3 regions of the Paenibacillus sp. FSL R10-2748 genome follow, and region 3 is predicted to be linked to each of the others. Evidence: a T-box and tRNA genes for the amino acid it is inferred to sense, from the RefSeq annotation. Region 3 holds a T-box; the other regions hold tRNA genes.
The links. A T-box is a leader RNA that pairs with one kind of tRNA and senses whether it is charged. The one in region 3 lies ahead of argS (arginine--tRNA ligase), so its partner is inferred to be a tRNA-Arg.
Positions count from the first base shown of each region.

Region 1: it encodes a tRNA-Arg, which carries the amino acid that the T-box ahead of argS (arginine--tRNA ligase) is inferred to sense. The anticodon was not compared.
Region 2: it encodes a tRNA-Arg, which carries the amino acid that the T-box ahead of argS (arginine--tRNA ligase) is inferred to sense. The anticodon was not compared.

Region 1 is NZ_JBBOTK010000006.1:104,933-115,547, reverse strand. It holds gene asnB (asparagine synthase (glutamine-hydrolyzing)) at 1-754, opposite strand, end outside; gene NSS66_RS18630 (hypothetical protein) at 918-1,277, shown strand; gene NSS66_RS18625 (DUF4870 domain-containing protein) at 1,597-1,890, opposite strand; tRNA gene NSS66_RS18620 (tRNA-Arg) at 2,065-2,138, shown strand; gene NSS66_RS18615 (TetR family transcriptional regulator) at 2,261-2,869, opposite strand; gene NSS66_RS18610 (nitronate monooxygenase) at 3,061-4,035, shown strand; gene NSS66_RS18605 (6-phospho-beta-glucosidase) at 4,131-5,474, opposite strand; gene NSS66_RS18600 (LacI family DNA-binding transcriptional regulator) at 5,661-6,635, shown strand; gene NSS66_RS18595 (helix-turn-helix domain-containing protein) at 6,794-8,212, shown strand; gene NSS66_RS18590 (aspartyl-phosphate phosphatase Spo0E family protein) at 8,605-8,772, shown strand; gene thiE (thiamine phosphate synthase) at 8,717-9,430, opposite strand; gene thiD (bifunctional hydroxymethylpyrimidine kinase/phosphomethylpyrimidine kinase) at 9,427-10,257, opposite strand; gene thiM (hydroxyethylthiazole kinase) at 10,254-10,615, opposite strand, start outside.
Region 2 is NZ_JBBOTK010000006.1:45,703-56,317, forward strand. It holds gene clpX (ATP-dependent protease ATP-binding subunit ClpX) at 1-366, opposite strand, end outside; gene clpP (ATP-dependent Clp endopeptidase proteolytic subunit ClpP) at 379-969, opposite strand; gene tig (trigger factor) at 1,380-2,693, opposite strand; gene NSS66_RS18360 (hypothetical protein) at 2,837-3,745, opposite strand; tRNA gene NSS66_RS18365 (tRNA-Arg) at 4,003-4,076, shown strand; gene NSS66_RS18370 (hypothetical protein) at 4,387-5,463, shown strand; gene NSS66_RS18375 (exodeoxyribonuclease III) at 5,480-6,244, shown strand; gene NSS66_RS18380 (cellobiose phosphorylase) at 6,329-9,562, opposite strand; gene NSS66_RS18385 (GH1 family beta-glucosidase) at 9,581-10,615, opposite strand, start outside.
Region 3 is NZ_JBBOTK010000001.1:230,910-241,524, forward strand. It holds gene NSS66_RS01035 (ABC transporter ATP-binding protein) at 1-1,849, shown strand, start outside; gene NSS66_RS01040 (S-layer homology domain-containing protein) at 1,975-2,943, opposite strand; gene argS (arginine--tRNA ligase) at 3,207-4,934, opposite strand; T-box leader at 4,993-5,251, opposite strand; gene NSS66_RS01050 (four-helix bundle copper-binding protein) at 5,329-5,658, opposite strand; gene NSS66_RS01055 (MogA/MoaB family molybdenum cofactor biosynthesis protein) at 5,920-6,435, shown strand; gene NSS66_RS01060 (nicotinate phosphoribosyltransferase) at 6,502-7,965, opposite strand; gene NSS66_RS01065 (cysteine hydrolase family protein) at 8,086-8,652, opposite strand; gene NSS66_RS01070 (NUDIX domain-containing protein) at 8,720-9,508, opposite strand; gene NSS66_RS01075 (PaaI family thioesterase) at 9,574-9,996, opposite strand; gene NSS66_RS01080 (RicAFT regulatory complex protein RicA family protein) at 10,119-10,571, opposite strand.

The sequences.
Region 1 (10,615 bases), on a different contig from region 3:
GCTCCACCGTATCCAGCAACAGTTCTCGTACCTTGAGCGCCGTTTCTTCGGTGTTATCCTCATGCGCAATGCTTTCCAACTTCCAGTAGGCTTGAATGCGCACGCCGTCGCGGGTGTAGGTTAGCGTATGCCCGGGACGTAGCTCCTTCATGGACGAATAGACGCCGTGTCCGGGGGTACGTGCAGGCCCAATGATAAAAATTTCGGCCAATCCCTCGGCGTCCACTGCTGCTTCTACTGCTGGATGCTGAAGCAGTGCTTTGGGTTCTGAGCCAAATACGAATACTTCTTCGGTTTGGCTATAAAATAACGGCTTCACTCCCAGCCGATCCCGTGCCAGAAATACCTGCTCCCGCTCGCTATCCCAGACCGCAAACGCAAAAATGCCGTTTAACCGATCCACACATTCAGGGCCCCATTCGATATAGGATTCGAGCAGCACCTCCGTGTCGCATTGTGTACGGAAAAAATGCCCGCGCTGTTGCAGCTCTTTTTTCAGCTCAGGCGCGTTATATATTTCCCCGTTATATACAATCGTATAAGTGATATCCTCCAGCTGCCGGATCATGGGCTGAGCGCCATTTTCCGGGTCCATTACGCTCAGTCTTCGGTGTCCGAAGGCACACGGGTTGGATATCCAGGTACCCGCAGCATCCGGTCCGCGATCGGAGAGCGTTTGTGTCATATTCAGCAGCAGCTCAGATTGATGCATTAAGTCTCCGTTCCACTGTATGAAACCTGTAATTCCGCACATGTCTGTTCATCCTCTCTTTGTCGTGTTCATCCAGTGTTGGAATGAATCAAAAACTAAATCCCCAGTTCATCAGTATATATGCCGAAAAGAAGCATAAAATGTCTGTCCGTTCCGAAAACTACAGATGGGGAAACCCGTCTACTCGCAAGGAAGGAGGGAGACCATGTACTACATCAAGGATGCCAAAATACGCCGCTTCACTGAACTTGACGGAGTGCGCTGCGCTGAGGTAGAGGTGCGGCCCGGTGCCGCAGATGACCCGGAATTGCTGGTCTATATCACGGTCAAGGATCAGACGGATGGTCAGCATGACTATGACATGGTACGGATCATCCGCAATGACGCCGATCTGGAGCTGGATTGGTACGACAATAATCTGCATTCGGCATTTGAGGAAGTGACAGACAAGGCTTTTACCGACTCTACACACATTACTGCTGGTGAGGAGCGAGAGAAGTTTAAAAAAGAATTGCTCTCCTATGGGCAGCTCAGTACAGAGTTCGCCAAGGAGTTCGGGGCATGAGGATATGGTGTGCTATGCCTCGGCTTTTGTTGATTTGGGCTCCGGCGCCATCGCCGGATCAGCGTGAAAGGAGGGGGAAATCATAGACGGCAAAGCGAAGTATAAGAAAAACAAAGGCAGCAGTTATATTCATAACAATGAGTTCGCGGAAGAAGTGCTGGAGAAAAACGTAAGACATGAAGTACGGAAAAGTCCTAAACGCTTTGGGAATAAATAAGCAGCCATTGAACTAAATAGCAACAGCAACTCATCAAAAATGACCCTAAAGAAGCCTCCGTATCCCGCCAAATTTGCGGTATGCAGGAGGCTTCTTTTTGAACTAAGCCGCTTCACGCAGCGTCATAATCCCTTTGTAGATGTTATAAACAAAAACCCCGAGATAGACCACTACGAATAGCAGTACAAACCCGATCACTGAACCTGCATGATTCGCCGTAATAATAAAATACACTAGCGGAATTGCCGCAATAATGGGGAAAATATGCGATAAAATAGCCTTTTTTGCATGTCCCTGAACATATTCGTCCCGTACTGCAATCCACACAATGACAGGCACTAGAAAAGGTGCGAAGAAAATGCTGAAATAACAAAGTGACGACAAAAGACCTCTCACGGATTAACCCCTCCTTTATGCATGGTTCTTTGTACATAATACCCCGTTAGCGTCCAAATGATTCCTTTTGCAGCCAGCTTCCCTATATCATAAAAAAATGCTTTTGACAGTTGCCCGAAATGTGATATAATAATCAATGCGCTGAATACATAAGGTTTTATTGATCACTATCTTGTCCCAGTAGCTCAGCTGGATAGAGCAACGGCCTTCTAAGCCGTCGGTCGGGGGTTCGAATCCCTCCTGGGACGTATAGCAAAAAGCTTCCTACATGTAGGAAGCTTTTTTGTTTTTCAGTGCTGCCAAAGCGCTGCGCTACCTGCGCACATGGTGGATTTTATCCGGTGAAGCTAATGGAGAGGGTATTCCATGTTCATGGAGCTTGAAAAAAGGTATGATGCATTCCAAATTTGATATTATCCATAATAATATTTGCCACATCCTTTGGAGTCATATTTGGTGAATATTCATACCACCATTTAACCGTTGTCATTGCAGATGCTGCAAACAAACGAGTTAATAACTCCTGCTTTTCTGAAAGTTCCTTCTTCGTAATTTCTGTTCCATTGCTATTTTCACGAAGACATTCCCCGGTTCTCCTTTCAAATATGCGTGTCATATCTTCATAGACATATAACTCCATATTTTTATTCCACAATATAAGGTACCAATCTTTATGATCATACATAAATTGGAGTTGTTTTCTTAAAGCATTCAAGGATTCGATGTCATTATTCTCCAGATTAAAAGATGCTAGATTAATATTGTTTGAAAGTTCTTCTAATGTTGATTTTACCAATGATTCTCTTAGCTGATATTTATCTTCATAATATTTGTAGAATGTAGAACGATTAATTCTTGCAGTTGTAGTAATATCTTTTACGGAAATAGATGAAAAGTTTTTTTGACTAATACATTTAGCAAACCCATGTTTTATATTTTCAAGTGTTTTCACAACACGTAAGTCTGTTATCTCATTCAATATGTGTCACACTCCAATTCACTAATTCTACATATTAAAAACAACAAAAGCTATCAGAACTGTTGTTTAAGCAACATTCAGGGTAAGCCTTACTGATATTCTGGATCTTTTTTCTTTATTATAATCTTAATATAAAAGAATATTTGTATAAATGGTATCCATTTTGTTCAATATGAAAAGGAGAATCTTTTATGTCTAACAATCGTTTATGTAAAGTTTTAGGAATTGAAAAACCAATTATTCAAGGACCTATGGCTTGGGTTTCAACAGCACCATTAGTTGCAGCAGTTTCTGAAAGTGGAGGTCTTGGTGTATTAGGAGTAGGATTTGCTCCTTTAGATTTTATTAGGGACCAGATTATTGCTACAAGAAATCTTACGAGTAAACCGTTTGGAATCAATGTAATTATGAACTCTGAATTATTAGATCATGTAACTAAAGTTGCTTCGGAGGAAAAACCACCAGTAATATATGCAGATACGCTAGTGGGACTTGATTTTGAGTTATCCCGAAAATACTTTTCTATATGGCATGAATTAGGAATAAAAGTAATCGTAAAAGCAAGTACAATTCAAGATGCAATGACTGCGGAGAAGGCGGGGGCTGATGCAGTTATTGTAAAAGGCTGGGAAGGTGGCGGACATACTACTTATGAAGCAACAACGGTTCTTGTTCCACAAGCAGCGAACTGCTTATCTGTACCAGTGATAGCCTCTGGCGGTATTGCAGATGGAAGAGGAATGGCAGCAGCTATCGCTCTTGGTGCTGAAGGCATTGAAATGGGAACCATTTTTATGTGCGCAGAGGAAACAGTAGTACATGCAAATGTAAAAGATGCCATGTTAAAAGCTGGTGACATGGAGACTGTGATAACAGGATATTCTACTGATGAGCCATGCAGACAATTGAAGAACAAGCTTTCAGAGGAAATGACGGAAATTGAAAACAATTACAGCAAAAAAGAAGCAGCAGTAAAACTAAAAGAAGTTGCTGAAAGTTCTTTGAAAAAGGCGATGCTGGAAGGCGACGTTGAAGAGAAGGGCGCTGTTATGGTAGGACAAATAGTACCACTAATAACTGAGATTAAGAGTGTAAAAGATATCATAAATGATGTATTAGAAGGATACCATGAAACAATATCTAAGATGACTAAGTTTGAAGTTTAAAAGTTAATGTCATTATAAACGGCCGTGATCCCAACCGAAATGAGGGAGACGACCGTTTTTTCATACGTCCAGCATGAACAATCTGTTTTATAAATTTATACCGTCGCCTTCTCCTTATGAGCAAAGAATTGAGGTAGATGCTCTTTGTGTGCTTCTAGCAATTCATCCAGTACGGTTTGAGCAATGTCCCCGCTTGGTACGAGCGGATTCAGGGTGAAGGCTTGCAGTGCTGTTGCATAGTCACCGGTGACCGCCGCTTCAATCGTCAGCTCTTCCATTGCCTTCATCACTTGCAGCAAGCCCCGCTGTGCAGGTGGGAATTTGCCAAAGTTGACAGGTTCGGCGCCATGGGCGCGAATGACACTGGTCACTTCGATGGCGCTATCATAAGGAACATCATCAATCGCACCATTGTTACGTGTACTAACCACCATCAATGTGCCTTTGTTGTTATAAATGGAATTAATGATCTCACAGGCTGCATCGCTGTAATGCGCACCGCCGCGTTTGGATAGTTCCTCTGGTTTGTAATCCAGATTCGGATCTTTATACAATTCAAACAGACTATCTTCCAGACGTTTGACGACTTGGCCCCGAGTTCCTTCGTTTTTGGCTTCCTCTAATTCTTCCTTGAGCATGTTATCCGTCATATAGTAATACCGATGGTAAGGACAAGGCAACATTTTCAATTGACGAACTTGATCATACAGGAAGCGCATGTTTCTAATATTTTCAACGACCTTCTCCGGTTTTGCGCCAGGAGCGTACAGTCCTTCAATGACTTGCTCTGTTAATTCGGCCCCTGTTTTGTCATAAACTTTGTGCCAATGAAGGTGGTTAATCCCTGCAAATTTAAAGAACAACTCTTCTTCCGGTTTGTCCAGCACAGCCGATGCACTCTTGATCGCGCCGATTGGAACATTACATAATCCAATGACTTTATCCCACTGACCATAACGAAGCACAGCTTCGGTGACCATACCCGCAGGGTTGGTAAAATTAATCAACCATGCATTCGGACACAGTTCTTTCATATCTTCGACAATACTGAGGATAACGGGTATGGTGCGAAACGCTTTGAACATTCCTCCGGCACCATTGGTCTCCTGACCGATCATGCCATGTTTTAACGGAATACTTTCATCCTTAATCCGGGCTTCCAGCAAGCCTACCCGAAATTGGGTCGTTACAAAATCGGCGTCCTTCAACGCTTCCCGACGATCCAGGGTCAAATGTACCTCACAATCAATGCCTGCGGCCTTCACCATCCGTTTGGCCATGGCGCCTACGATCTCCAGTTTTTCACGTCCTGCCTCAATATCTACCAGCCACAATTCCCGAATGGGAAGCTCTGCATAACGTTTGATGAAGCCTTCTACTAATTCTGGTGTATAACTGGAACCTCCGCCAATGGTTGCAATCTTTATGCCTTTTTTCATGGTTAGTGCCTCCTAAGTATGTTTTTTTAACCGCTTTCTTAAGCACAAATTCACTGTAATCCCTGTAATGCATTACAGGTCAAGCGCTTTTAAAAAACTTATTTTGGGAAGGTGACAATTATAGGGCGGGCACTACGAACATGCTAAACACGAACATGCTAAAATAGAAAGAACGAGGTGAGAAAAATGGCGAATATTCATGAAATTGCAAAGCTGGCGGGCGTATCCTCGGCTACGGTGTCCCGTGTCATTAACAACCATCCGTATGTAAGTGAACCGACAAGACAGCGTGTGCAGGAGGTCATAGACCGACTGGATTATGTTCCTAATCTAAATGCGGTATCTTTAAAAAAAGGCATGACCAAGCTCATAGGGATTATTTCACTTTCTTTTAATGATTCATTGGGTTTATTTGTGCGTGGATTTACAATGTATGCTCAGGAGCATGGCTTTAATATAGCGCTGTTTATTACGAATGGGGAGAAGGGGCGAGAACTTGAAGCGCTGGAAATGTTGCGGAGAAAGCAACTGGACGCCTTGGTCTGTATGATTCGTGTTAATGAGTGGAGTGTGATTGAGCATTATACAAAATATGGTCCGATTGTGACCTGGCAGCGTGTAAACATTGAGGCAATCCCGTCTGTATTTATGGATCAGTATCAGGGCTATACGCTGGCGTTGGAACATTTGTACGCCCGAGGATATCGGAAAATTGTGAATGTGTACGGCAGCATGCGGGGGTTGAACACAAAAGAACGCATTCGAGCTTATCATGACTTTTGCGAAAAATACGATTTGGATGCTGAGGCCTTCCCGCATTTTTATGATTTAAATTCAATAGAAGCTGGTGAACAAATAGCTCATTGGTGGGCAGAACGAGAACAAACAGATAGACCGGATGCTTTTGCCTGTTCTACCGATTATTTGGCAGCAGGTCTTTTGACTGAAGCACGGAGACTCGGTGTTTCTGTACCAAGCGATTTTGCAGTAGTAGGCTTTGATAACACCGAAATCTCGCATTTGCTTGATTTAACTACGATTCATTATCCGATAGACAAGCAAGCGGAGAATGCGTTCATTATGATTTGCAATGCCCTTGAAGGGTTGGATGAAACGATACATCATCTGGAATTCAAATTAGTAGAACGAGCGACCACCTGATTCCAAAAGGAACTTCATGTTAGTGGTTATTAATTACCATATTCAAGTTTATATAGTAGGAATAATGGAATAAAAATGTTGACACATGTTAATAATTGGTGAATAATTTGAGGTGAAAGTATAAAATTTGGATTTTTTGTATGAAGGGTGGTTATGACTTGGGACATACACCTACGATTTTGGCGAAGTTAGAGGATTATTTAGGGGAAAATAATTTGACGCTGGCACAATTTGCCGAATATTCAGGTGTTCATCAAAGAACACTTAATAATTGGATTGCCAAGCATCGTCCTGTTGCGATACATCAGCTAGATCGAATCACTTGGGCTATGGGACTACCAGAGGGTTTTTTTTACGAACTATACATAGATAACTACATCATTGAGCGCTCCCCGGATTGGAGGCGAATTGAGCCGTTGTTGTTTCGCTGTGCGGAACTGGACAAGTTGGATGCTATCCAGCTTGTAGTGGGACATATTATGGACAACCTTCTATATTCCCCAAAGTTATTTGATGCAGCAGAAAAATTATTCGCACAAGGTCAGCACAATGCTGCATTGTTGCTCTACGAAGGGATTGCGGAAGGCGAGAAGTACCAGCACTCTGAACGCTTGGCTGTCTGTCAGTATCGTCTGTTTACCATTCAGGTAGGGAACAATCAGATCCGAAATCTCAAGGCGGCTACACGATTTGAACCCTTTGTGGAACGTCTGAATGAAATAGATCAACTCGATGCGTTAAAAGATTTGGCGAATGTGTATCGTTCTCTGCGTGAATGGGACAAGCTCGATGCAACTGCTCGAAAAATGAGAGCCAAAGCGGAGATCCAATATTCTTTGAAACATCAACAGAAAAAGCGAGAGTGGGAGGAGTCTGAACAGAGGCTGAGTCGCCCGATGTTTGTGTACATTACCTATGCTGATTTACTGTGTGCGAGTGTCTGTGAAGCGCAAGGCGATTATCAGCAAGCATTACAATTTACGTACGCCTACACTGATTTAGATTGGGTGATCGAGACAGACCAGGAAACCCAACACTGGGTCAACTTGTTCAAGCATTGGGCAGAAGGTAATACTTTTGTAAATAGACTCCTATCTGGAGATACCAATGTGCTTCCTCATTATGTTGAATATATTGCATCCACATCAATCACTACCGAGAATGAAAAGCTATCCAAGTTGCTGAACGTTATGATTGCTGCTAACCGATATGCAATAGATATCAATGATATCCTTTCACGTTTTGAAGTGGAGATTAATTCTTTTGCTCTGCTATCACAATCTACTGATATGTACACCCAACAAGTGATGCCGGATTATTTTGCATGGTTTGGTTACGAACTGGCTTATTACTATTTAAGGCGGGGAATGTACAATGATGGCTTTAAACACTTAATATATGCACTGGTAAAAGCCCACCTACTAAACAATGAGACTTACTTTATAAACTGTACAGGGCTTTTTGCACATTTCCAAGCACATGCGCTTCCCGAAACAAGGGAAGAGTATTTCAAACTACTAGAAAAGGTGTGGTTAGACAATGTTGAAAAAAATGATTCTGCTGGTCATCGCAGCTAGCTTCTTGTTTATTTTAGCAATGCCTGTTCAGTCGCATAACCAAAATCAAAGAATAACGCCTCACGTACAAATTGGAGGTGCTTAAACGGCTAGAAACAAAGACAATTCTCACCGACCAGTTCAAGTTTGGGGAGTTCAGCGACTATTAGAGAGCCAACAAAATAAGGTTAATCTCTAGGTCAGAATTGGCATGTATGCTCTGTATTCATTGGATCTTTTTATGAAAAGGGCCTCTGTTCCACTTAATTAGTGGAAACGGAGGCTCTTTTAACGTGGATTTAGGGGCATCTTTGTTTATGCAAACTTTTGGGATGTTCTTTTTTTGTTAGGTGCATCATTCAAAAATCCAAAAAACGTCTTTTTGTCATAAAATATGACATATAGGAGGGATCATGCTGATGAACCAAGGTGTGACTTTACTTTGTGTCGAACGAGCTAGGAAGAAACTGTACCAGGTCCAGAAAAAGTATGGATTTTTAACACATCCCAAAGTAATAGAACAATCTAAAAAGCTGGATGATCTGTTGAATCATTATCAAACATGTAGATCGGATCATTGAGAAATGAGACCATATTTTTCTTTAATTCCTTGACCGCACCTCTAACCTGCTCTGTCTGTGTCACGGCTGAAATCACCGCCACACCATCTGCACCTGCACGTGCGACTTCCTCAACACGGTCCACTGTAATACCTCCGATCCCAACAATCGGCACATCAATTCCCGCTTTACGCATCTCATATAAAATTGCCGGTCCCTGTACGGCATGGGCATCATCTTTCGAGATGGTGGGATAGATGGGTCCGACGCCGAGATAATCAGCACCTTGCAGGATGGCTCGACGTGCTTCCTCAATGGTATGGGCAGAGACGCCTAAAATTCGATTTCCGATTCGCTCGCGGACGGATTCGGCGTATTCATCGTCTTGACCGATGTGAACACCGTCGGCGTCGATTTCAAGAGCTAGCTCCACATCGTCATTGATGATGAAGGGGACACCAGCGTGACGGCACAGTTCCTGTAGCTGGCACGCAAGTTCGAACATAGGAACGCCCGTTAACGCGCCAAGACCCTTTTCTCGGAACTGGACCATGGTTGCGCCGCCAGCCAGAGCCTCTTGCACGACCCAGCCTGGTTCCGCGAGGCAATTCACGCTTCCAAGCACCAGGTACATCTGTAGCTGGCGGCGCACCACCTCTGACAACATTCTGCCGTTCATAGCAGCATCTCCTGACGACGGCGGAAGGCCCAATGATTGGTGGGTCCATGTCCTTGTCCAAGCTGCAAAGGTTCCTCAATCGCTGCCTGGATGAAGGCTTTGCCATTCGAGATAGCCTCCGGTACAGACATCCCTTTCCCTAATTCCGCGGTAATCGCTGCTGAGAAGGTGCATCCTGTTCCGTGTGTATGAACAGTCCGTACTCGCTTGCCGCTCAGCTCTGTAAAGGCGGTTCCGTCAAAGAGTAGGTCCACAATCTGTTCGCTGCTCTCGCTCTCGTCAGCGTGGCCACCCTTGATCACAACGAATTTTGATCCCATACTGCTAATATGTCTCGCAGCCTCGCGGCGATCCTCCATCGTATGGATACTGATCCCTGTCAGGGCTTCTGCCTCCGGGATATTCGGTGTAACGACCAGGGCCAAGGGTAGCAGGTCGTCCTTCAAAGCCTGCACCGCTTCCAGTTGCAGCAGTTCAGCGCCTCCCTTGGCAATCATCACGGGATCGACGACGACCTTTTTCCAGCCGAACTTTCGAATCTGCTTGCTCACAAGACGGATGATGCCCGCATTAAACAGCATGCCAGTCTTCAGGGCATCCACTCCAAGGTCTAATCCTACAGCTTCGATCTGTTCCGCTGTTGCTTCCTGTGGCAGCGGATATACGCCGTGGACCCCTAAAGTATTCTGTACGGTAATGGCCGTAATAGCCGACATGCCGTAAACGCCAAGCTCCTGAAAGGTTTTGAGATCGGCTTGAATCCCGGCCCCGCCGCCACTGTCCGAACCGGCAATCGTCAGTGCTCTGGGTACACGAACGTCTGTCATCGCGCACCACCTGCTGTGGTTGTTCCGGCTTCACGGACAGTGACATGCCCCTCTAGCGAACCTGTATGTAGTTTGGCGAGCTCGTCGAGAAAGGCAATCTGGAAGCTGCCGGGCCCCAGCTCTGCGGTACGTGCTGCGGCTCGGGAAGCTGCTGCACCGTAAAATGCCAAGCCTGCTGTACCTGCGAGCAGCAGGTTGGGTTCAACAGCTGCAAAGGCACCTAACACAGAGGTCAGCAGGCAGCCTGCTCCGGTTACCTTCGTGAGCAGCGCGTCTCCACCGCTAATCATTCGTACTTCGGCCCCATCGGTGATGACGTCCTCTTTTCCAGTAATGACAACCATTGTATTGAGCGTTC
Region 2 (10,615 bases), on a different contig from region 3:
TTTACCCGAACCTGTAGGTCCAAGCATCAAAATGTTACTTTTTTGCAGTTCCACATCATCAATTTTGTTTTGAGTATTAATACGTTTGTAGTGATTATATACCGCTACAGACAACGATTTTTTCGCTTGATCCTGACCAATGACATATTGGTCCAGAATGTCACGGATTTGCATTGGTTTCGGAATGTCTTTCAGATCTACTTCTTCTTCATGACCCAGTTCCTCTTCTACAATCTCCGTGCATAACTCAATGCATTCGTCACATATATATACGCCCGGTCCAGCAACAAGCTTGCGAACCTGATCCTGAGATTTACCGCAGAAAGAACATTTCAATTGTCCTTTTTCATCATTAAATTTAAACATAGAGCCACCCCTTTACAGATTAATCGGTTTAGACAGCACCTGGTCAATGATACCGTATGCTTTTGCCTCTTCCGCTTCCATGAAGAAATCCCGGTCAGTATCACGTTCGATTTTTTCGAGGGGCTGACCCGTACGCTCTACATAGATTTGATTCAGCTTAGCACGTGTTTTGATAATCCAGTCCGCATGAATCAGCATATCGGAGGCTTGCCCCTGAATGCCACCGAGCGGCTGATGGATCATGACTTCACTGTTGGTAAGTGCATATCTCTTGCCTGGTGCACCCGCTGTTAGCAGCAACGACCCCATACTTGCAGCCATGCCTACACAGATCGTCGATACGTCCGGCTTAATGAATTGCATTGTATCATATATACCCATGCCCGCAGTTACAGAACCGCCTGGCGAGTTAATGTACAAATTAATATCCTTCTCTGGATCTTCCGCAGAAAGGAACAATAGCTGTGCAATGACGAGATTGGCGACATCGTCATCAATCGGGCCACTTAGGAAAATAATACGATCCTTAAGCAACCGCGAGTAAATATCGTAAGATCGTTCTCCTCGATTCGTTTGTTCCACAACCATAGGGACGAGACTCATCACGACCAACCTCTTTTCTTTATTAAAATGAACACCTGTATTCATCCGCTTCCTTATGTCCCATTAAAACGGAAGCAGCAAGCATGAAACGTGAACACCTTACAAAATATTTTAACATGTTCAGAGTCTCGTGTCATATTTGCATGCGCTCATATATGCAGTGCGGGCTGTTTAAAGTACACTCTGCCGAGACCTTCTCATATTTAACCATGTTTCGTATGTATGTGCAAATATACGGTAGTGACTTATGTAAAACAAGAAAACACGACTCACAGCACTTTCCATAAACGACTAAAATTTGGGTTACCAAAGGTAAAAATAAGGCACGTAACTTTCACTACGTGCCTTATCCCTATCTAATTGCTACGTTGCAGCTTGTTACAGCATACTCCGTATATTTATCGTCTGAATTATTCAGCAGCTTCAACTGGCGCTTCTACTTCTTTGCTGTTTTCCACCAACAAAGCAATTGTTTTGCGCAGTGAAATTTCTTCTTTCAGGTTAGCGAACGAGCCGTTACCTTCCAGAATGCTGCGGATTTCCTCAACTGAACGTTTGTAAGCTTCAGCCATGTTTTTCAGTTCTTCATCAATTTCCGCTTCGGAAACTTCGATGTTTTCTGCTTTAGCCACTTGCTCCAGCACGAGGTTGTTACGTACGCGCTTCTCAGCATCAGCTTTCATTTGCTCTTCCAGGTCTTCCTTGCTTTGACCAGAGAATCCGAGGAACATTTCAAGGTTCATACCTTGGCTACGCAAACGGTTGTCGAAATCGCGAACCATGTTTTGCACTTCGCTCTTCACCATTGCTTCAGGAATGTCGATTGTTGCATTCTCAGCAACTTTCTCCACTACAGCACCCTCACGGGCTGCTTTAGCTTCGTTTTCCTTACGATCCAACAATTGCTTTTTCAAGTCTTCCTTGAATTCAGCCAGTGTGTCAAATTCGCTTACATCTTTAGCAAATTCATCGTCCAGTTCAGGAAGAACTTTGCGTTTCAGTTCGTGAACTTTCACTTTGAATACCGCTTGTTTGCCAGCGAGGTCAGCAGAATGGTAGTTCTCAGGGAACGTTACTTCAACGTCCTTGGAATCGCCAGTGTGCAAACCAACCACTTGCTCTTCAAAACCAGGGATAAATGTGTTAGAGCCCAGTTCCAAAGAATACTTCTCAGCTTGTCCACCTTCGAACGGTACACCGTCCACGGAACCGTCGAAGTCAATAATAGCTGTATCACCGGATTGAGCAGCATCTTCATCAACGACAACCAATTCAGCATGACGTTGTTGCAGGCGCTCCAGTTCTTGAGCTAATTCTTCGTCGCTTACTTCGAGTTTGCTTACAGGCACTTCTACGCCTTTGTAATCGCCCAAAGTCACTTCAGGTTTAACAGTAACCTTCGCTTTGAACTTGAAAGATTCGCCTTTAGCAAATTGATCAATTTCAACGTCAGGGCTGTCAACCGGGAAGATGTCCGTTTGCTCTACAGCTTGGCTGTAAGCTTCTGGCAACAGGATGTCAATTGCATCCTGGTACAGACTTTCAATACCATAGCGTTTTTCAAAAATAGGACGTGGTACTTTACCTTTACGGAATCCTGGTACACTTACTTGTTTTGCCACTTTATTAAAAGCTTTGTCGAGTGCAGCGGCTACACGATCCGCGTCAACCTCAACTTCAAGAACCCCAAGGTTCTTCTCTATTTTCTCCCAAGTTGCTTTCATTTTATGCTTTCCCCTCCAACAAAATCTTCACTTAGTTTTCATTACAATCAACGCACACAAAATAACCACTATAGTATATCTAACATTACTGTCTTTTTCAAGAGCAGCCCTTTGAATGCTTCACAGGTAAACGTTTCCGGTCATTAAGGAGTGTTCATTCCCGCCGCTACAAATAGTCGCATCGACCGATACGCCTGCTCAAAACGGAAGCGCAACGCATCTGTAATGCCATATATAGCACGGGTTTCTTCCTCATTATTATTTCCGTTCAAACTTTCCGAAACTGTCTGATGGAGTGCTGCAGCCCAAATATCTGGCATTCCGTCCTCTTCCACCAACATTGATCTATAATCTTTCGTACCGTATACCGCCATCACAAACTGTGACCACAGCTCCTGTGCAAAATAGAATAGTGTAGGCTCGTGCACCTCAGTCTGATCAGCCACCCGTTCCAAAATACGCATAATCGACTCTGGAAAATCACCTGGCTGTAACGGAACCGTTTCAATGTCGATTTCCGCTTGTTCATCACCCCGTCTGATTTCTATCGTCCCTTCCGTTCCGCGTCGTCGCATTGTTTGTAGAACACGGAATTGAAGTAAAGGATGGATTTCCCGTTCCGTAATCCAGCGAAGCAAGGCATCGTCGATTTCTGGGAGTTCCAGATAGGACAACTGCTCCAATGCTAAAATCGTCTGTTCGGATAAAGGTTCATCCATAGCCATCCGCAACAGCTTGTTGCCGTAGCCTGCATCCTGCTCCTGCTTAAAGCGTGCATGACGGCGAGCTAACTCTACTTCACTGACTTCTTCTTCCACAGCGTCCGTTACCGCCCCGCTGTCAGCGTACTGTGGAAATGCAGCTTCCAGCCATTGTAATAGAGCGTTCCATTCATCGTATTGCTTCTGCTCCTGTCCCTGACACTGCATTAAAAAACGCAGCATCGCCATCGCCTCTCCGTAACGTTCGTTTTCAAGCATCACAGTAAGTTGAATTTGATAATAGTCCAGTGTCTTCGGAAACAATACAATATTATTTTCTTTTGTCGTCACCTTGGAGTCCTTTATTCAAGGCACCCCCTCTCCTTCGCAAGCTCAAGTATTTGTAGATTATATGAGAAACAGTAGCCGAAGTCCAACCACTCGTCTTACACATATTCACCTGTATTCTAACATACCCTTTTATAAGGCAAAAAAAACTACGTCTACTCAGAATTTATGCTGTATAAAGCTTAAATAAGCGATATATGCAAAATAAGACTTGAATTTCTTTTATCCATATGATATATTAATATTCGCTTGAATTTTATGTCCCAGTAGCTCAGCTGGATAGAGCAACGGCCTTCTAAGCCGTCGGTCGGGGGTTCGAATCCCTCCTGGGACGTCATAACAAGAAGCTTCCATAATGGAGGCTTTTTTTGTTCTCATGAGATAAACCACGGGGGAACGTCGGGCCATCGGCATCGTTAGCCTATACTTCGCAGTCGACCATAGGAGAGTTCTCTCCTGATATATTACACCAAAAAAAGCTTCCGCAAGGGAGCTTTTTTTGGTGTAAATAATGTAGAAAGAATAGTCTGCCCAACGTTACTTTAGGCGCTGGTTTCAAGTCTCTACTCTTTCAAAAAAACGCAGAAATTGCTATCATCTATCATGATGCACCATTTTTAAGTAAAGGAGGTAGACTGACTCCCTTGACTACGAATAAACTGCAAAAGTCGCGGGAAATTCATCGTTTTCTTGCCACTTTGCTTTCTATATTAGGTACTGGATTGGGTATGTTTTATCTCGCCATTCCTTCCTATATGATTGGAGGAGCGGCTCTTATCATCACACAGGGAATTCTGATCTATTTTACAATGTTTTCACTCGGATACCTGCTTATTATCTCGGGACCGTTGGCCATTCTTTTTCACATTTTAGGCATTGTTTTTACAGTACGATCTTTTCAAATTCCACACCATGCGGAGAGAGCACCGACAGGTGTATCCTTGCCATCCAAATGGCGCGCTTTACTCAGTCTCGCTTTGGGAGCTACACTTCTACTTCTTGCAGTCACAATGAAATACGTAGATATTATCGAGCCTTTTACACAAACAGGTGAAAATAAACGCAACGTAGCCGCAGAATCAGAGCAATATCTGGAGCAATACGGAGAGGACTTTCAAATTCAAAATATTAGCTATCATAGTATTCCCTTCACTGAATATACCATGGAGGCGATCTCTAATCGTCATCCTTCCGTCCTCTTTAACATGACCAAGCGTCCTTATGATGATGTCCCATTTAGAGAAAATTATCTTAACGCCCTTTGGGAGAGTCAACTGGACATGAAGCTCAAACCCGTTATACAAAAGCTATACGATGATTCAGCCGCTGTTCATTCTGGAGTGCAAGAAGGGAACACGGATAAAATGATCAAAGAATACGACGATTTTAAACTGAATCCCAAAGCGTTCGGCGATCAGTATATTCGTATAATTGTATTCGAGGATCTAACTGACTCAGGATTGCCATTGGAAAAAGAACGAGTATTACAAACCGCGAAAGTTCTCAAGACAGTGTTGGCCGGAAATAAAGCCTCATTAGATATCGAATACTTCCCTTCGACTATGAATACCAAACGAAACCTTAAGGCAATAGAAATAAACGATTATATGTTTGGTCAGGACCATTTTGATGAAAAGACCTATGAAGTCCAGATAGAAGACATTTATAAACTTATGTCAACAAAGGATATACAAATCACATCGCTTGACCGCGTGAATTAGCAAGGAGATTAATCAAATGAAATTAATATCTTGGAATGTAAATGGCTTAAGAGCCTGTGTGACCAAAGGGTTTTATACTTATCTAAAAGAAACAAATGCCGATATTTTTTGCGTACAGGAAACGAAGCTTCAAGAAGGTCAAATCCTCATGGAGAACATGGAGGAATACACACAATACTGGAATTATGCTGAGAAAAAAGGATATTCCGGCACGGCTATTTTCACCAAAATCAAGCCGCTCTCTGTGCATTATGGACTTGAAGAAAATGAAGAACCGGAGGGCCGAACCATTACTTTGGAATTCGAAAAATTTTATCTCGTCAATGTGTACACACCAAATACCAAACGGGACTTATCCCGACTGCCCTACAGACTGGAATGGGAAGACCGTTTTCGCAGCTACCTGCAACAACTGGATGCTTTGAAGCCTGTCATCGTTTGTGGAGACTTGAACGTAGCTCATCAGGAGATCGACCTCAAAAATGCCAAAGCTAACTACGGAAATGCGGGATTTACGCCTGAGGAACGGGAACGCATGTCACAGCTGCTAGACGCCGGATTTATAGATACCTTTAGATACTTTTATCCTGACCGGACGGATGTTTATTCCTGGTGGTCCTACATGCCAAAGGTGAGAGAAAGGAATATCGGCTGGCGGATTGATTACTTCCTCGTCTCGGAGAGACTTCGTCCGCTATTGATGGATGCGAGCATTGATTGTCATATTACAGGCAGTGACCACTGTCCTGTGATATTGGAATTGCAAGATATTTCAGCATAGGCCCCTGCCTGGCACAAGGATTTATGAAGTCTTAAAAAGCCGTCATGCTCTGTTATTGCAGCATGACGGCTTTAATTCATGGAGCTATGTCCCCAAATATACCTCGATACGGGAAATCAACCGCTCTCTCACATCTTGCGCCTCTTTTTGATCTAATACAGCCTGGCTTATCGTCTTCTTTTCGCCACTGGCGTAATGCAGTACATACTGGGTCACTATGCATTCCGGTGCATAAGTATCCTTGCGATCCTTATTTAAATAAGTCACCTGGCAGCTTCCGAGAAAACAGAAAGATAGCTCACCTGTAGCTGTGAACAGCCAGCCTGGCAGCTTGGGCTCCAGTCTCAAGGATAGGCCCCTATGATCATAGCCAAACGGTTGCCCGCCGGTCATCATCCATATCCACATATGAATAAATTCTGCCGTAGATCCGCTCAGCCTCGCAATATATCCCGTTCCATGCAAACTTGCATCAGGATTAGCCATACTAGCAATAAAGGAGCTGTTCTCCAGCGTGCTTCTTCCGTAGACCTCTGGGTCCATAAAAGGCGGTAACGCTTTTTTAATGTCTGAAAAAAATTCAGTGTATAGACCCGCCCTTAAGCATTCAAGTAAATATTTATATTCCATATGCATAAATATAGATTCATTTTCCAGCCAACCCGGTGTAAAAGCTCTGGAACGACCGAGTTCGAACGGCTGCCCCGCCAGACTTTCATTCACCTTATACATGCCCAGCTTCCTGTCGTAAAGTCCACTCTGCCTGATTTGCCGATACAGCTTCTGCCCATTTACAATGTCACCAACCACTTTCATAGCCCGGGTCGGTCCCTCCAGAAAATATGGTGTATCCTTACGTTCGAAGGAATGTATGTTTACGAGCTTGCCCCCGCAGTCATCCTCCTGTACCTCGAATTCTCTGGCTTCATAATAAAAGAAGGTTGGGTATATCCCCTCACCGATAAGCAGAGCCTTATCCATCCCCTGTTGGAGCTTACGTTCAGCCTGGCGCAAAAACACCAGCACATCATCAAACGCTAGCGGTGTTTCTACCCCTTCAAATCCAAAACGAACTGTTTCTCGATACGCTTCTCTAGCATCGGAAATTCGTGACCAGAAGCTGTAATCCTTGCTTTCATTCCTGTAATCAGCCTCATCAGAAGCGTGGTAGTATTCCTCCATTGTGAGCCTCAGCTGTTGGATTAACTTAGCAACTTCTCGCGGCAACCGTAGCACAGAATCGCCCAAAAGCTTCACCTGTGCATGTATTAAAAATCTTACGAGTCGCTGTAATTCACACAGTTCACTGAATCCAGAAGCAAACAGCCCCGGAAGTCCGTTCATGGAATCATTCCATCCCGGCTTGCCCGCCTCCATCTCAATTCCCAAGCCCTCCGGGTCCAGCGTGGACAGCTTGATGGCTGCCAATGACAGCAGCTTTTCATATAAATTGGACTTATAAATCTCTCCGCTTCCATGTTCGGTTCGAACCCAATGAACATCGCGATCCCGGGCGTGCAGCTGAGCTTCTTTCTCCTTGCTCTCTACGACCGCCCCGTACTGACGGATACGTCCGTCCTTCATCTGCACGTATTTGTTTCGACGTGGCTGTACCCATGCCGGACTGTCGTAATACATGTACTCTCGGGTCGCGAGCAAGAGTTCCTCTTGTTTGTCCGGATAAATACTTAGATAACTTTCGATGAGATCCATGTTATAAGTCCAATGGTCGATCCAAAAACCTTCACCAAAATCAGCCTCATAGCATTGTTCGGAATGCTTGAGAGCTTCGGTTACAAACGTCTCAACCGTTTGCTTTAGCGCGATGTTGTCATGAATGATATGTTGAATCAGCTCACCCGGGGTGAACGACGATTGGAAAAAAGCACGCAAAGACGAATGATCTGCCACCTCCACCTGTCCTAGCAACGGTTCCAGCTCTCGTATTTGAAAGCTACACCCCTTTACAACAAGCGGATTATAGCCGTCTGGCTGAATCAGGCTCATAAACAAACGGATATTGAAATCTCCTATGCTGGGGTTAAACCACACATCATTTCTCCGGTTCTGGTTCGCATCTCGAAAATTACCATTTCCTTGAGAATAATATCCCGCCTGGAGCTTAAAGAAATTATAGTCCCGTTCCAGATCCCCATGCTTGCGCGAAAATACATGATATACAAATGGTTGCTCGGTGCCGTTGTCCAGCAGCAATGGATAACCACCGCGTAACAGGTTATCCAGATAGTTCTGACGGCAGTATTCGTCAAATAACGGAATGGATGTCCGCGTTGCCATTTCATCCGTCAACTCTTCGATCAACGCTTTGGCTTCCTCCGCCTTCCGCTCAATATAAGACATGGTTGCAATTTCCGTAATCCGTTCATTGATAGAGTGAATATCATTCACATGCCCGATGATCGTACAGTGATTGACGGCAGTACCTGCCGCTAGTCGTGCTGTGTAGCCGCTAAACCCACAAGGCACTTTATTCGTCGTCACAGGCTGCTGTGAAACCAAGTCTTCGACGCGTGAATGGATAAAGCGATCCGGGAAGGTCAGTGCCGTATTTTCACCAAAGATTACGGACGGATCGACAATTGGACTCAATAGCCTGGTCTTGCCCTCCTCCTCCACAAAGCTGTACATAAAATGTCCCGCTTCAATTTGATGAATCTCACTTGTATCCGCTGTACTTCCACGTACCTTATAGTAAGGAATGCTATTGTTGAGATTATACACATCCATCCAGCTTTTCAGTGTATGTCCAAGCTCCTTGTATGCCGCATTATCAATACCGAAGGGCAGCACGGCAGGCATGCCGTCCAGCACCTCCAGTTCAAGCTCTTGAGCGGAATGATTGACAATCTCCACCTTGCGCACCAAAGCAGCGTAACTTTCATGAGGAAGCGTGAAATATTGCACACGTACCTCAAGCCCTGTGTCTGGATTAGAGCTGTGTATTTCCAGCATGTGGCGGGATATCAGCATTTTTTGCTGTTCACGCTTCATAGGATGCACAGCCGAAAATGGCTCCACATAGTTCCACTCCCCCTGCATCTTCACCTTTAAAAACGTTCGAAAGCCATGTATCGGCACGAGACTATAGCTGCGGTTGGCCGGGAAAAACTCCATGATTGCTCCATTCTTATCCTCCACACCAAAGCTCGCAATTCCTTGTCCACGATTAACATAATATGCCCACAGAGGAATCCCATGAACCCCAGCAATACCGGGTAGAAAACTGGAAAAGGGCTTGACCTGCGCATAATTCTCAATCACAAAACGTCCTTGATCGTCAAAATAATACTGCTGCATCGTATCCCCCTTTTCTATTTAAAACCCGTTATTCGCCATCACTTGTTTGAACCACAGCGCACTTTGTTTGGGAGTCCGTTCCTGTGTGTCGTAATTGATGTGTATAATACCGAAACGTTTGCTGTATCCCCAGGCCCATTCAAAGTTATCGAGGAACGACCAGACAAAATAGCCCTTAAGCTGACCTCCCTCCCCAATAAAGCGATGGCATGCCTTTAAATGTTCCTCAATGTAATGCTGACGCTCAATGTCCTCAATCTTTCCATTCACCAGTTCGTCCTTCATCGCTGCTCCGTTTTCCGTAATCAGGATAGGTAATCCCTTGGTAAAATCCTTCTCAATCCGCGTTAGCAGCTTATAAAAGGATTCAGGGTGAATCTCCCATCCCATATCCGTTACCGGTTCCTCTATGGAAATCTGCTCGACCTGAAGCAACGAAGCGTCTGTAGTCGCTTGAATGATACTGCGGGCGTAGTAGTTGATGCCCAAAAAATCCCCTGGCTGCTGAATCAGCTCCATATCACCAGGCTGTACAAAATCCAATCCGTTCAAGTGCCCCCCGTACCATTCCACCATATCCTCAGGGTATTTCCCGTTAAACAATGGCTCGGCAAACCAACGATTAATAAAACCATCCCGCCGGACAGCAGCGGCTACATCTTCGGGGTGTTCAGAGGCTGCATCGACATGCTCCATGTTCAGCGTAATACCGATGTTGCCCGTCAGGCCCTTTTCCTTGTGTAAGTTCATGGCTATCCCGTGACACATCAGAATATGATGAGCGGCAGTAAAGGCTTCCCTCCAGTTCTCGTGGCCGGGGGCATGCTCGCCTGTACCATAGCCCAAAATAGAGGCGCAGTAGGGCTCATTTATCGTATTCCACCAGCTTATACGCTGTCCAAATCGATCCATGATTACAGAGGCATACGTTTTAAAATGTTGGGTAATCTCTCGCTGCGTCCAACCGCCCTCGTCCTCAATCCACTGCGGTAGATCCCAATGATACAGCGTCAGCATTGGAATTAGCCCGGCCGACTCAATCTCATCCAGCAG
Region 3 (10,615 bases):
CTTTGAGTCCGGGGAGACCAAAGGTCGCGAAGCGAGGATTTTACAAGTTGGGAAATCTTTCGTATTTATCGATGGCTCGGTTAAAGTGGCTGACGGTAACCGCTCCTTTACGAACGGAACGCTGACTGTGACACGCGGCTCCGACACCTTTCGCTATGAAGCTAAGGCTCTGACAGCTGATGAACTGTATAGCTTTTACAAACCGGAAATGCCCGGTATCTTTCAGCTGATTGGCTGGTATTGCTTCTTCCTGATTATTTCCATTTTTGCTGAATTCGGCAAAACATACTGGCTGCAATCCTCGGCGAACAAGGTCATTCAAAAGCTTCGGCTTGATCTCTACGCGCACATCCAGCGGTTGCCAGTTTACTTTTTTGATAACTTGCCCGCAGGCAAAGTCGTATCCCGTGTTACGAATGACACTGAGGCAGTCAAAGATTTGTTTGTGGCTGTGCTCTCAAATTTCACTTCAGGGATTGTAACGATGGCAGGAGTATATGTTGCACTCTTTTTGCTAGACTTCAGACTGGGTCTTATCTCTCTGTTTATTGTACCGTTATTGATCTTGTGGATTATATTGTATCGCAAGGTCGCCACCCGCTATAATACAATCATTCGGTCCAGACTCAGTGAAATTAATGCGATTATCAATGAATCGATTCAAGGGATGTCCATTATTCGCGTGTTCCGGCACCAGAAACAAACGCAGCAAGAGTTTGAAGAACTGAATGATGACTATATGAAGCATCAGAATAAAATGCTGAATTTGAACGCCTTCACTTCGCACAATTTAGTCAACGTGTTAAGAAATCTCGCCTTTGCCGTCGTGTTGTGGTATTTCGGATCTGAGGCGCTCGGAACTACAGGTAGTGCTGTTTCACTAGGCGTATTGTATGCCTTCGTCGATGTGCTGGGTCGACTGTTCCAACCTATGACGGGTATGGTCAACCAACTCGCCGTACTGGATACTTCCATCGTATCCTCAGGACGCGTATTTGAGTTGATGGACGAAACTGGAGAGCCGGTGACGGACGGCACGATGCCGCGCTACAAAGGCCAGGTAGAGTTTAACGACGTTTCCTTTGCCTACAAAAAGGATGATGTACTTAAACATATTTCCTTTACTGCACAGCCCGGGCAAACAGTTGCCCTTGTCGGACATACCGGATCAGGCAAAAGTTCGATTATTAACCTGCTATTCCGGTTCTATGATCCGCAAAAAGGAACGATCACCATTGACGGAACATCTGTCAAAGACATCCCTAAGCAATGGCTTCGCCATCATATGGGTATTGTTCTTCAAGATCCATATTTGTTTACAGGTACGGTAGCCTCTAATGTCAGTCTCGAAGACAGCCGAATCACGAGAGAACAGGTGAATAAAGCGCTGCATGACGTTGGAGCCGACAAATTGCTGGCCCATTTGCCGCAAGGATTCGATGAGCCTGTTATTGAAAAAGGTAGCACTTTATCAGCCGGGCAACGCCAGCTTATTTCCTTCGCTCGTGCACTAGCCTTTGATCCCGCAATTTTAATTCTGGATGAAGCTACTGCCAATATTGACACCGAAACGGAAGCGCTCATCCAATCCGCTCTTGAGGTACTCAAGAAGGGACGTACGACCTTTATCATTGCTCACCGTTTGTCCACCATTCGCAGTGCGGACCAAATTTTGGTGCTTCATCGGGGTGAAATTGTTGAACGGGGTAGCCATGACGAACTTATGGCTCAAGGCGGTCGTTACTTCCAAATGTATCAGCTCCAGTCGGGAACAGTTGCAACAGATTCGGCTTCATCCTCTGCACATGCTGCGCAAGATGACCTACTTGCAAGCAAAGTCAGCATTTAAAGCTTGAATAGCCCTATTGCTTAGGGCTAACGATTAACATTTGGTATAAAAAAAACCAGCAAGTCTCCCCTACAAATTGGAGGCTCGCTGGTTTTATTTATATCTATAACATAGGGCTCGTAATTTTATTTAGCTACAGACGTGCCTGTTCCTGTGGGCGGAAGCACTGTTCCATCTACTGCTTTAAGCGTAACCTTATACTTGCTGTCTACCAATGTACTTGTGTGGGTATCCGTAATGACCTGAATATTCATTTCCCCTGGCTTTGGACTAGTCAGCTTGTAGTAAATTACTGCATTCGTATCATCTACGTAGTCGATGTGATCCACTTCAATGCCGTAACCTGGATTAGGTGCCTGCAGACGGGTGATTGTCACTTTTTTTTGCTGGTCATTTGCCTTCTCTATACTCATACTAATGTTATTTTGTTGAACCGGATCTACAGGCTCAGCCGGATTTTCAGGAGTAGCTTCAACCGTTTTATGACTTTGTACAAATTCGGATGCGTTATAGACCATTTCTGCTGCCTCCATCCGCGTTACTTTACGATCCGGGTTAAAGTTGCTCTGTTCGTCCAATTTTGCAATTTTGGTCAATAGCAGGAATTGAACGGCTGCGTTTGATTCCTGGTCTAGTTTTTTGCCATCCGCTACATTAATTAACATACGGACAGTTGGATATTCACCCGTTGCACTCACTGCTTTATACAGAATATTCGCAAATTGTTCTCTTGTCATACGGGTGCTTGGATCAATATCTGGTGACAAAGGGATTTGGTGTTGGGCTGCAATCCGATAGGACTGGGCATACCATGCGGAAGCCGGAATGTTTGCAAAGGAACCCGTTGTGAAATCAGGCATTACCTGAAGATCCATCGCACGAACAACCAAGTGTACTCCTTGTGCATACGTGAGCGTTTGATCCGGTGCAAATTTATCCTTGGTTATTCCTTGAATAATTCCTTTGTCCTGAAGTGAGTTTACGATCTTCTCCTGTTCAGCTCCCTTTATATCACGAAAAGCAGAAGCCGACGTAGCTACTGCCAATGAGCAGATGACAAGCAGGGCAGCTGTCACGCTTTTGTTCTTTTTCATGAAATACACCTCCATGTTTACTTTGCTTCTACACTTACCGACGCAATAAAAGCATCAAATGTTTCAAATATGCACAAATTGGTTGCAAAACAGTGGAATACCTGCGTTTAGTGTACCCGTCTAACTCTTTTCTGCTCACAATCTTTATACATACCCAAAAGTGCCTGTAACCGATTAATCTTTTACAGTATTCCTTTGGAAGAGCCAGGTCTGGGTAGCAGTCATCCCGCCAGCAAAAACTCGCTCCCCTTTGTTCGCTTTGCTTACATCCGATTCGGTGCTTTCAGACCAAGAAGTTGCAGCGCGCATGCCAGAATATCGGCAGTTTGTTCCGCCAACTGAATACGCCACTGTCCACCATCGACAATCCTTTCCTTGGCGTAAAAACGGTTAAACGCCTGGGCCGTATCCAATGCAAATCTCGCAATTACCGAAGGCTCCAGTTGGCGAACCGCACGTATCAGTTGTCCGTGATAGCGATCCAACTGCTTAAGCAGCGCCCAACCTGTGTCACCCAACATTCCATCCGATACGTCATTCAAATCACGAGAATGGCTATCTTGGACAAGGGCGTTGTCGCTAGAATTGGTATTATCAACATCGGCGCGAGCGTGAGCTTTCTCCAGAAGGCTGCGTATGCGCGCATGAGTATACTGCACATAAGGCCCGGTCTCGCCTTCAAAGGTCAGCGCCTCCTCCAACGAAAAATCCACTTCATTCAGCCGGTTGTTTTTTAAATCACCAAAAATAATCGCCCCGATACCAACGTCCTCAGCTACTGCCTGTTGTTCCTGCAAATCGGGGTTCTTCTGAGTAATGATGGCTTGAGCACGCGCTATAGCTTCATCCAGCACCTCCTCCAGTTTGACAACTTTTCCGCGTCTTGTGGACATTTTCTTACCCGCAAACCGCATTAATCCAAACGGCACATGCTCACATTGCTCCGCCCAAGCCTCCCCTGCATGCTTCAGCACCGCAAACACCTGCTGGAAATGCAACTTCTGTTCTCCACCAACGACGTACAGCAACCGATCAGCCTTCATCACTTCATGACGATAAATCGCTGTTGCCAGATCACGTGTCGGATAAATGGTGGTCCCATCCTTTTTTAGAATAAGACACGGAGGCAGTTCTTCATCTTCCAGACGAACCACGAGCGCGCCATCACTTTCCTCCAGCAATCCTTTTGCTCTTAATTGAGCAACAACTGCCTGCATCTTATCATTGTAAAAACTTTCTCCCAGCACATGGTCAAATGTAATGTTCAGACGCTGGTACATACGATCAAATTCACCCAGACTAACTTCAACAAAAAACTCCCATAGTTGTTGAGCCTCAGCATCCCCATGCTCCAAACGTCGGAACCACTCGCGGCCTTCATCCTCCAAAGTCGGATTATGCTCGGCCTCCTGATGAAAACGAACATATAGCTTCAGCGATTCACCAATCGGATCATGTTGTAGCTGCTCCTCATTTCCCCATCTTTTATAGGCCGCAATTTGCTTGCCAAACTGTGTTCCCCAATCCCCAAGATGATTCACACTAACTGGAACATATCCGGTTTCACCAAGAATACGATACAAGGCAGCACCGATAACAGTAGAGCGAAGATGACCGATACCAAACGGTTTGGCAATATTGGGCGAGGACATATCAATAACTACCCGCTGTCCGTGCCCGATATTGGGCCTGAGGAAATCGGCCTTGCTCAATTCAGCAAGCATAAGTGGAATATGAACAGATCGATCCAATGTTATATTTACATAGGCACCCGATGCTGAAGCAGTTAAACCTTCTTCATGATTCACTAGCTCCGCCAATTCCAGTGCAATGTGCTGTGGAGACTTTCGAAACTTTTTGGCCAGCACAAAACAGGGAAACGCCACATCTCCCCATTCAGGCTGCGGAGGCACCTCAAATAAAGATAAAATTTCTTTCTCCTCCAAGCCCGTATGGGCCAATATCGCTTGAGCAGCAATCCTCATCAACATGATCTCTCTCCTCTTTTTATAGAATCTAACAAAAAAAGCCCCCGCCTCTTGAAATAATTCAAGAGACGAGAACTTTAATATCCCCGCGGTACCACTCTTCGTAAATCGGTTGTGTAGTTACAGCTAACTTACACAAATCGCGATTTCACTCCAATGACTAATAACGGTGTCTGCCGGGCTGATCTACTAGAAGTTCTGCTCGTTGGATCAACCGTCTCCCGGGTGCGCTTCACATCGGACCTCATACCGGCTTACACCTCTTCCGGCTCGCTGTAATGATACGGCTCCGCTGCTACTCTCCCGTTCCATGACGTTAATTCCAATCATTATACAAACCTATTCAGTAGAAAGCAACCTATTATTTCCTCTTCAGGCACTAGTTCCATATATGTAATTACACTGCCACCAACTGGCGGCACGCCTGAACGCAACGACGGCAGGCTTCTGCACAATGTTTGCAATGATCATGGGAATGCTTGCTGCATTCAGCAGCACATACCTCACAGGCCTTGGCGCACAGCTCACAGATTTGCTCGGCAAAATCCGTTCCACGCTGCAGCATTTGAGCAGCAAATCCGCATATTTCTGCACATTCCCTACTCACTCGAATACATTCACGCAGCATAGCTAAATCATATTCCTTCAAACTCGCTACGTAACATACATTGCAAGCGTTCATACATTCCAGGCAAGCATCCACGCATTGTTGGTATGAATGATTCATATTACATTACCTCCCAGTTGTTGACCCTGCTGTACTATTACCCGCTGACCCTTGAGATTAATCATTTGATGTGCGCGCTTTCAATAAAATAAAAACAAAGTAATCCCGACTTATGTAAGGAAGTGTACTATATTCCAGTGTGCAAGTGCAAGGATATTAATCACATGGATTTTAGCCCCTGTTTCTGACTTGCATACACTCAGTCATTGCTCTATTGTAAAAAGTGTATGTCTAACCACCGATCAAGGAGTGAGCATTTCAATGAATATGTCTTCTGTAGAGGAGCATCGACAGGAATCCCCGCAACAGGTTAATTGCATGGTCGTGACTGTCTCGGACACCCGCACCGTGGAAACAGATACTGGGGGACGACTGCTCATGGATCTACTAGAAACCAATGGATATAAGGTTGTTCGATATGTCATTGTCAAGGACGACTACGAAGGTATTCAGCAGTTAGTATCCGAAGCAGTGACACAGAATGAAATCGAGGCTGTACTTTTGACAGGCGGTACCGGTATTTCTCCACGTGATACTACATATGAAGCCGTCTCCTCTCTACTGGATAAGGAACTGCCTGGCTTTGGAGAAATCTTCCGCTATTTAAGCTTTGCTGAGGACATTGGTTCAGCAGCTATATTAAGCCGGGCTGTAGCTGGCACTGTGGGCCAGACAGCTGTATTTTCTATGCCTGGCTCACGCGGAGCTGTTCGTTTGGCAATGGAACGCATTATTGTCCCTGAGCTACGACATGTGATGAGAGAAATTTATAAATAAGCTCCTATTTCCTACATGCCGCGACACAAAAAGGCACCCCATATATTCATGAGGTGCCTCTTCCAACTATTCTTTTTCTTCAACTTCGGGCTGCATATAGCTGTCGATCAGCTTTTGCTTCAGCTCCCATACCTTCTCGCTCAGATTTACACGATAAATTTCAGGGTTCAGCTTCCGCAAATATTCTGGCCAAAACAGTTTCAACTGTGAAGTATGGTAGGCACGAATTTCATCCAGCTCAGGAAGCTCATATACCTTCTGTCCATTTATAAAAATAGGCTCAAGCATTGGTACAGCTTCATAATTTTCTACATACTTCTTCATATACGGATGCAAAGGGTTAAACAGCTTCAGGCGCTTACCATTACGCGGACGCTCTTCATCCGGGAAAGAAATATAATCGGCTACAGCTCTCCCTTTCTTCTTATCCACAATGCGATATACATCCTTCTTGCCTGGTGTGGATACTTTTTCTGGGTTACCCGAGATCTTAATCGTCGGCAACATTTCCCCATCCACTTCACGCTCAACCAGCTTGTACACCCCGCCAAGCGAAGGTTGATCTGAAGCCGTAATAAGCTGTGTTCCTACACCCCATACATCAATACGTGCCCCTTGGGCTTTCAGGTTAAAAATCGTATTTTCGTCCAAATCATTGGAAGCTACGATTTGTACGTAATCTAAGCCTTCAGCATCGAGCATTTCCCGCGCCTGAATGGATAGATAAGCCAAGTCACCGCTATCCAGACGGATTGCATTCATACGCTTGCCCTGACTCTCCAGCATTTTTGCTGTCCGAATCGCATGAGGAACACCACTTTCCAGCGTGTCAAAGGTGTCTACCAACAGTGTAACCTGGTCTGGTAAAACCTTCGCATAAACGTCAAACGCCTCCTGCTCCGTCATAAAGGTCTGCACCCATGAATGGGCATGTGTTCCCTTCGTCGGGATTCCAAAGTGCTCGCCTGCCAGCATATTAGAAGTCGCGTCAAAACCTGCCACATAAGCTGCTCGTGCTCCCCAAATCGCCGCATCTGCTTCCTGCGCACGCCGTGTTCCAAATTCGAGCAGTGTATCGTCACTTGCCACCTGCTTGATGCGCGATGCCTTTGTCGCAATGAGTGTCTGATAGTTCATAAAATTCAATAATGCCGTCTCGACAAGCTGCGTTTCCATAATCGTTCCTTCGACACGTACCAGAGGCTCGTTTGGAAAAACAAGTGCCCCTTCTTTCATCGAATGGACTGTTCCACCAAACTTAAACTGGCGCAGCGCCTCCATGAACATGGGATCGTAATTCTCCTCCTGTTCAGACAGGTAGCGAATGTCCTCTTCTGTAAACCGCAAATTTGCAATATAATTCACAATGCGTTCCAGACCAGCGAACACGGCGTATCCATTACCAAAAGGGAGTTTACGGAAATACGCCTCGAACACAGCTTTACGCTGATGACTTCCGTTCACCCAATGGGCGTACATCATATTAATCTGATATTTATCTGTATGTAATGCGAGGCTCGTTGACTGCATCGTAATCATCCTCTCTGACTGTCCCCAGGTTTGTGGCAGCGTACCGCCTCATCTGCCCAGATTCAGCAATATCCGGCTCCATTTTGTTATCGGACATTGGTGCACAATCGTTAAGTTATTTTACTTCTTCTGACGTAAAACCGTATCCTCAGCCGACCGTACCGCGGCTCCAAGACTTCCCTCAAAATGACCCAAAGCCCAATCATGTCCAGCTTGATTAAAGCTCGCCACAGCGTCCTTGTATACAGTAATAGCAAAACCTTTGTTATAAGCATCTACAGCCGTATGCAGCACACATATATCTGTACACACACCAATTAGATGAACTTCCAGAACACCACGTTCACGCAGCCTGAGCTCCAGATCTGTGCCCGCAAAAGCACTGTACCGTGTTTTATCCAACCAGTAGATAAGATCACTTTGTTGCTCATAAAGGCTACGAAGCTTGCCATACAAATGTCGTCCGTTGGTTCCACGTATATTATGTGGAGGAAACAGCTTGCTCTCCGGATGATAAAGGTCGTTCTCCTCATGCAAATCCACAGCCATGACAACAAAGTCCCCTTGATCCACATATGCCTGCGTAATTGCTGCGATCCGTTCATCCAACTCAATCGCAGGTTGTCCTACAGGCAAACTACCGTCCACAAAATCTTTCGTGTAATCAATAACAATTAGTGCCTGCATCGTACGGTCAGCTCCTTATCCTCAAAGTGATATTGTACGTTCTATGCGTAACCTATTACATTAGGCGTTACGTGTAGATAGATAAACGCGGTACTCTGTCACTAAAACGGTACAACTGTGCCGGTCTTTGTGAATACTGGTTGGAACTGAGCGGTTTGCCATTCTCATCACGCACCTCTTCCAGTATTCCCTGCCTGCTACGAGTCGATGTTATTTTGCGAATAAAGTTTGGCTCTTCGAAATCCGGTACGACACTCTGAATCACCTGATATAATTCACCCAGTGTAAAATGTAGCGGTAAAAACTGCTTGGCTATCGTCGTCTGAAGCATCTGCAACTGAATTTTGCGATAAGCATCTACAATGATATCCCGGTGATCGAATGCAAGCTCCAATTCCTCCAACGCTTCGCGGATCGTGAATAGCCCAACCTCGGAAGCATCATCGGCCGCCTGACGCTGTTCCAACATCCATTCTTCTACTAGCGCAAAAAACGCATGCGATATGATCCACCCGCGCGGATCACGTCCCGGTCCACTATATACACCCAAATACTCCAGATGCCCGCCGTCCACACCCGTTTCCTCTAACAGCTCCCGCTTGGCAGCTCCATACATGGATTCATCTTCCTGACAAAACCCTCCAGGCAACGCCCAGCGTCCTGCAAAAGGCCAACTGCGGCGCTTGATGAGCATCACTTTCAGCTCACGAATCGGCAATGTCTTTGTTACCGTCTTGCGCTCCCGCTTCGTTAAGGTAAACATAACGATATCCGCCGGAGCTCCATCCGGGGTACGGTATTTCTTAATGTTGTACGACGCCTTTTGCGCCTCTTCGTTTATACGATTGCTATCCATTGGCATCACCATATTATATCGTTTTGATAAATTCATTATGACATACTAATTTTTTTTGTCAAGTGTCAGGCCTTGCCTGAATCACTTGCTTGTGTACGTAATACTCGGAAGGTTGCTGTAGATGTAGAACCGAGTGTGCCTTCACTATCTCTTACTTCCGCCTCAGTGGTTATCGTGCGACCTCCTTGATGAAGAATTCGCGCCCTAACCTCCAGTCGTCCTTGCCTCATGGGTGACAAGAAATGAACATTCAGGTTCGTCGTTACACATGGATCCATATTTCGTGAAGCCATACTGACCATCCCCATCGCCTGATCCATCAATGAAGTAAGTACACCCCCATGGACAATACCCATCACATTGGTATGCTCTTGTTTGGCCTCCAAAGCGATCTGTACCTCGTTTGCATCAGCTGCAATCAGTTCACACCCTAAATACTCCCAAAAAGTATTATTCTCTCCCTCTAGCATCTTACCCAACTTATCCATTCCCTTGCTTCCATCCCTTCTATGTTGTCCCATTTCTCTTGAAGTCCTATAACCATATACGTTGGCAAAATGCTTTCGAAAAAAAGGCGTGGAAGCTACGCCTCCACACCATAGATTTCATTCTAATCACTGCAATTCGACGAGGAAGTGCTTTTTCCCTCTTCTACGTTTACCTTCTCAGCAACGGTATCACGGATCGCCATAATCACCATTTGCAGTAGCTCATTAATTTCCACCTGACTCTGCTGAAACTCCGTTACAATTGGAATACCGTCAAGCTCTTCCTGTAGCTCCTGAAGTTCGGCCTCTATTTTGGCAATCATTTTTTGATTCTTCAAGGATTCAAATGCTACAATTTCCTTTTGCTTCTTTTTCATCGTTGCAATCAGTTGCTGGATGCGCCCATGATCCTGAATCTTTTCTTCTGCTTTTCGGAATACCTGTACTTCCTCACTGCTACCCAAAATACCTGCCAATTCTTTGGCTTTTGCCAATATCATTTCGCGATTGACCAAATGATCATGCTGGCGCGCCGCCGATTGAAGTTCTGTTTGTTGCAACCGCTCCTCTGTCATTGTCCATCGCTCCTTTTCTCACTTAGACGGCTTGCACACAGCCC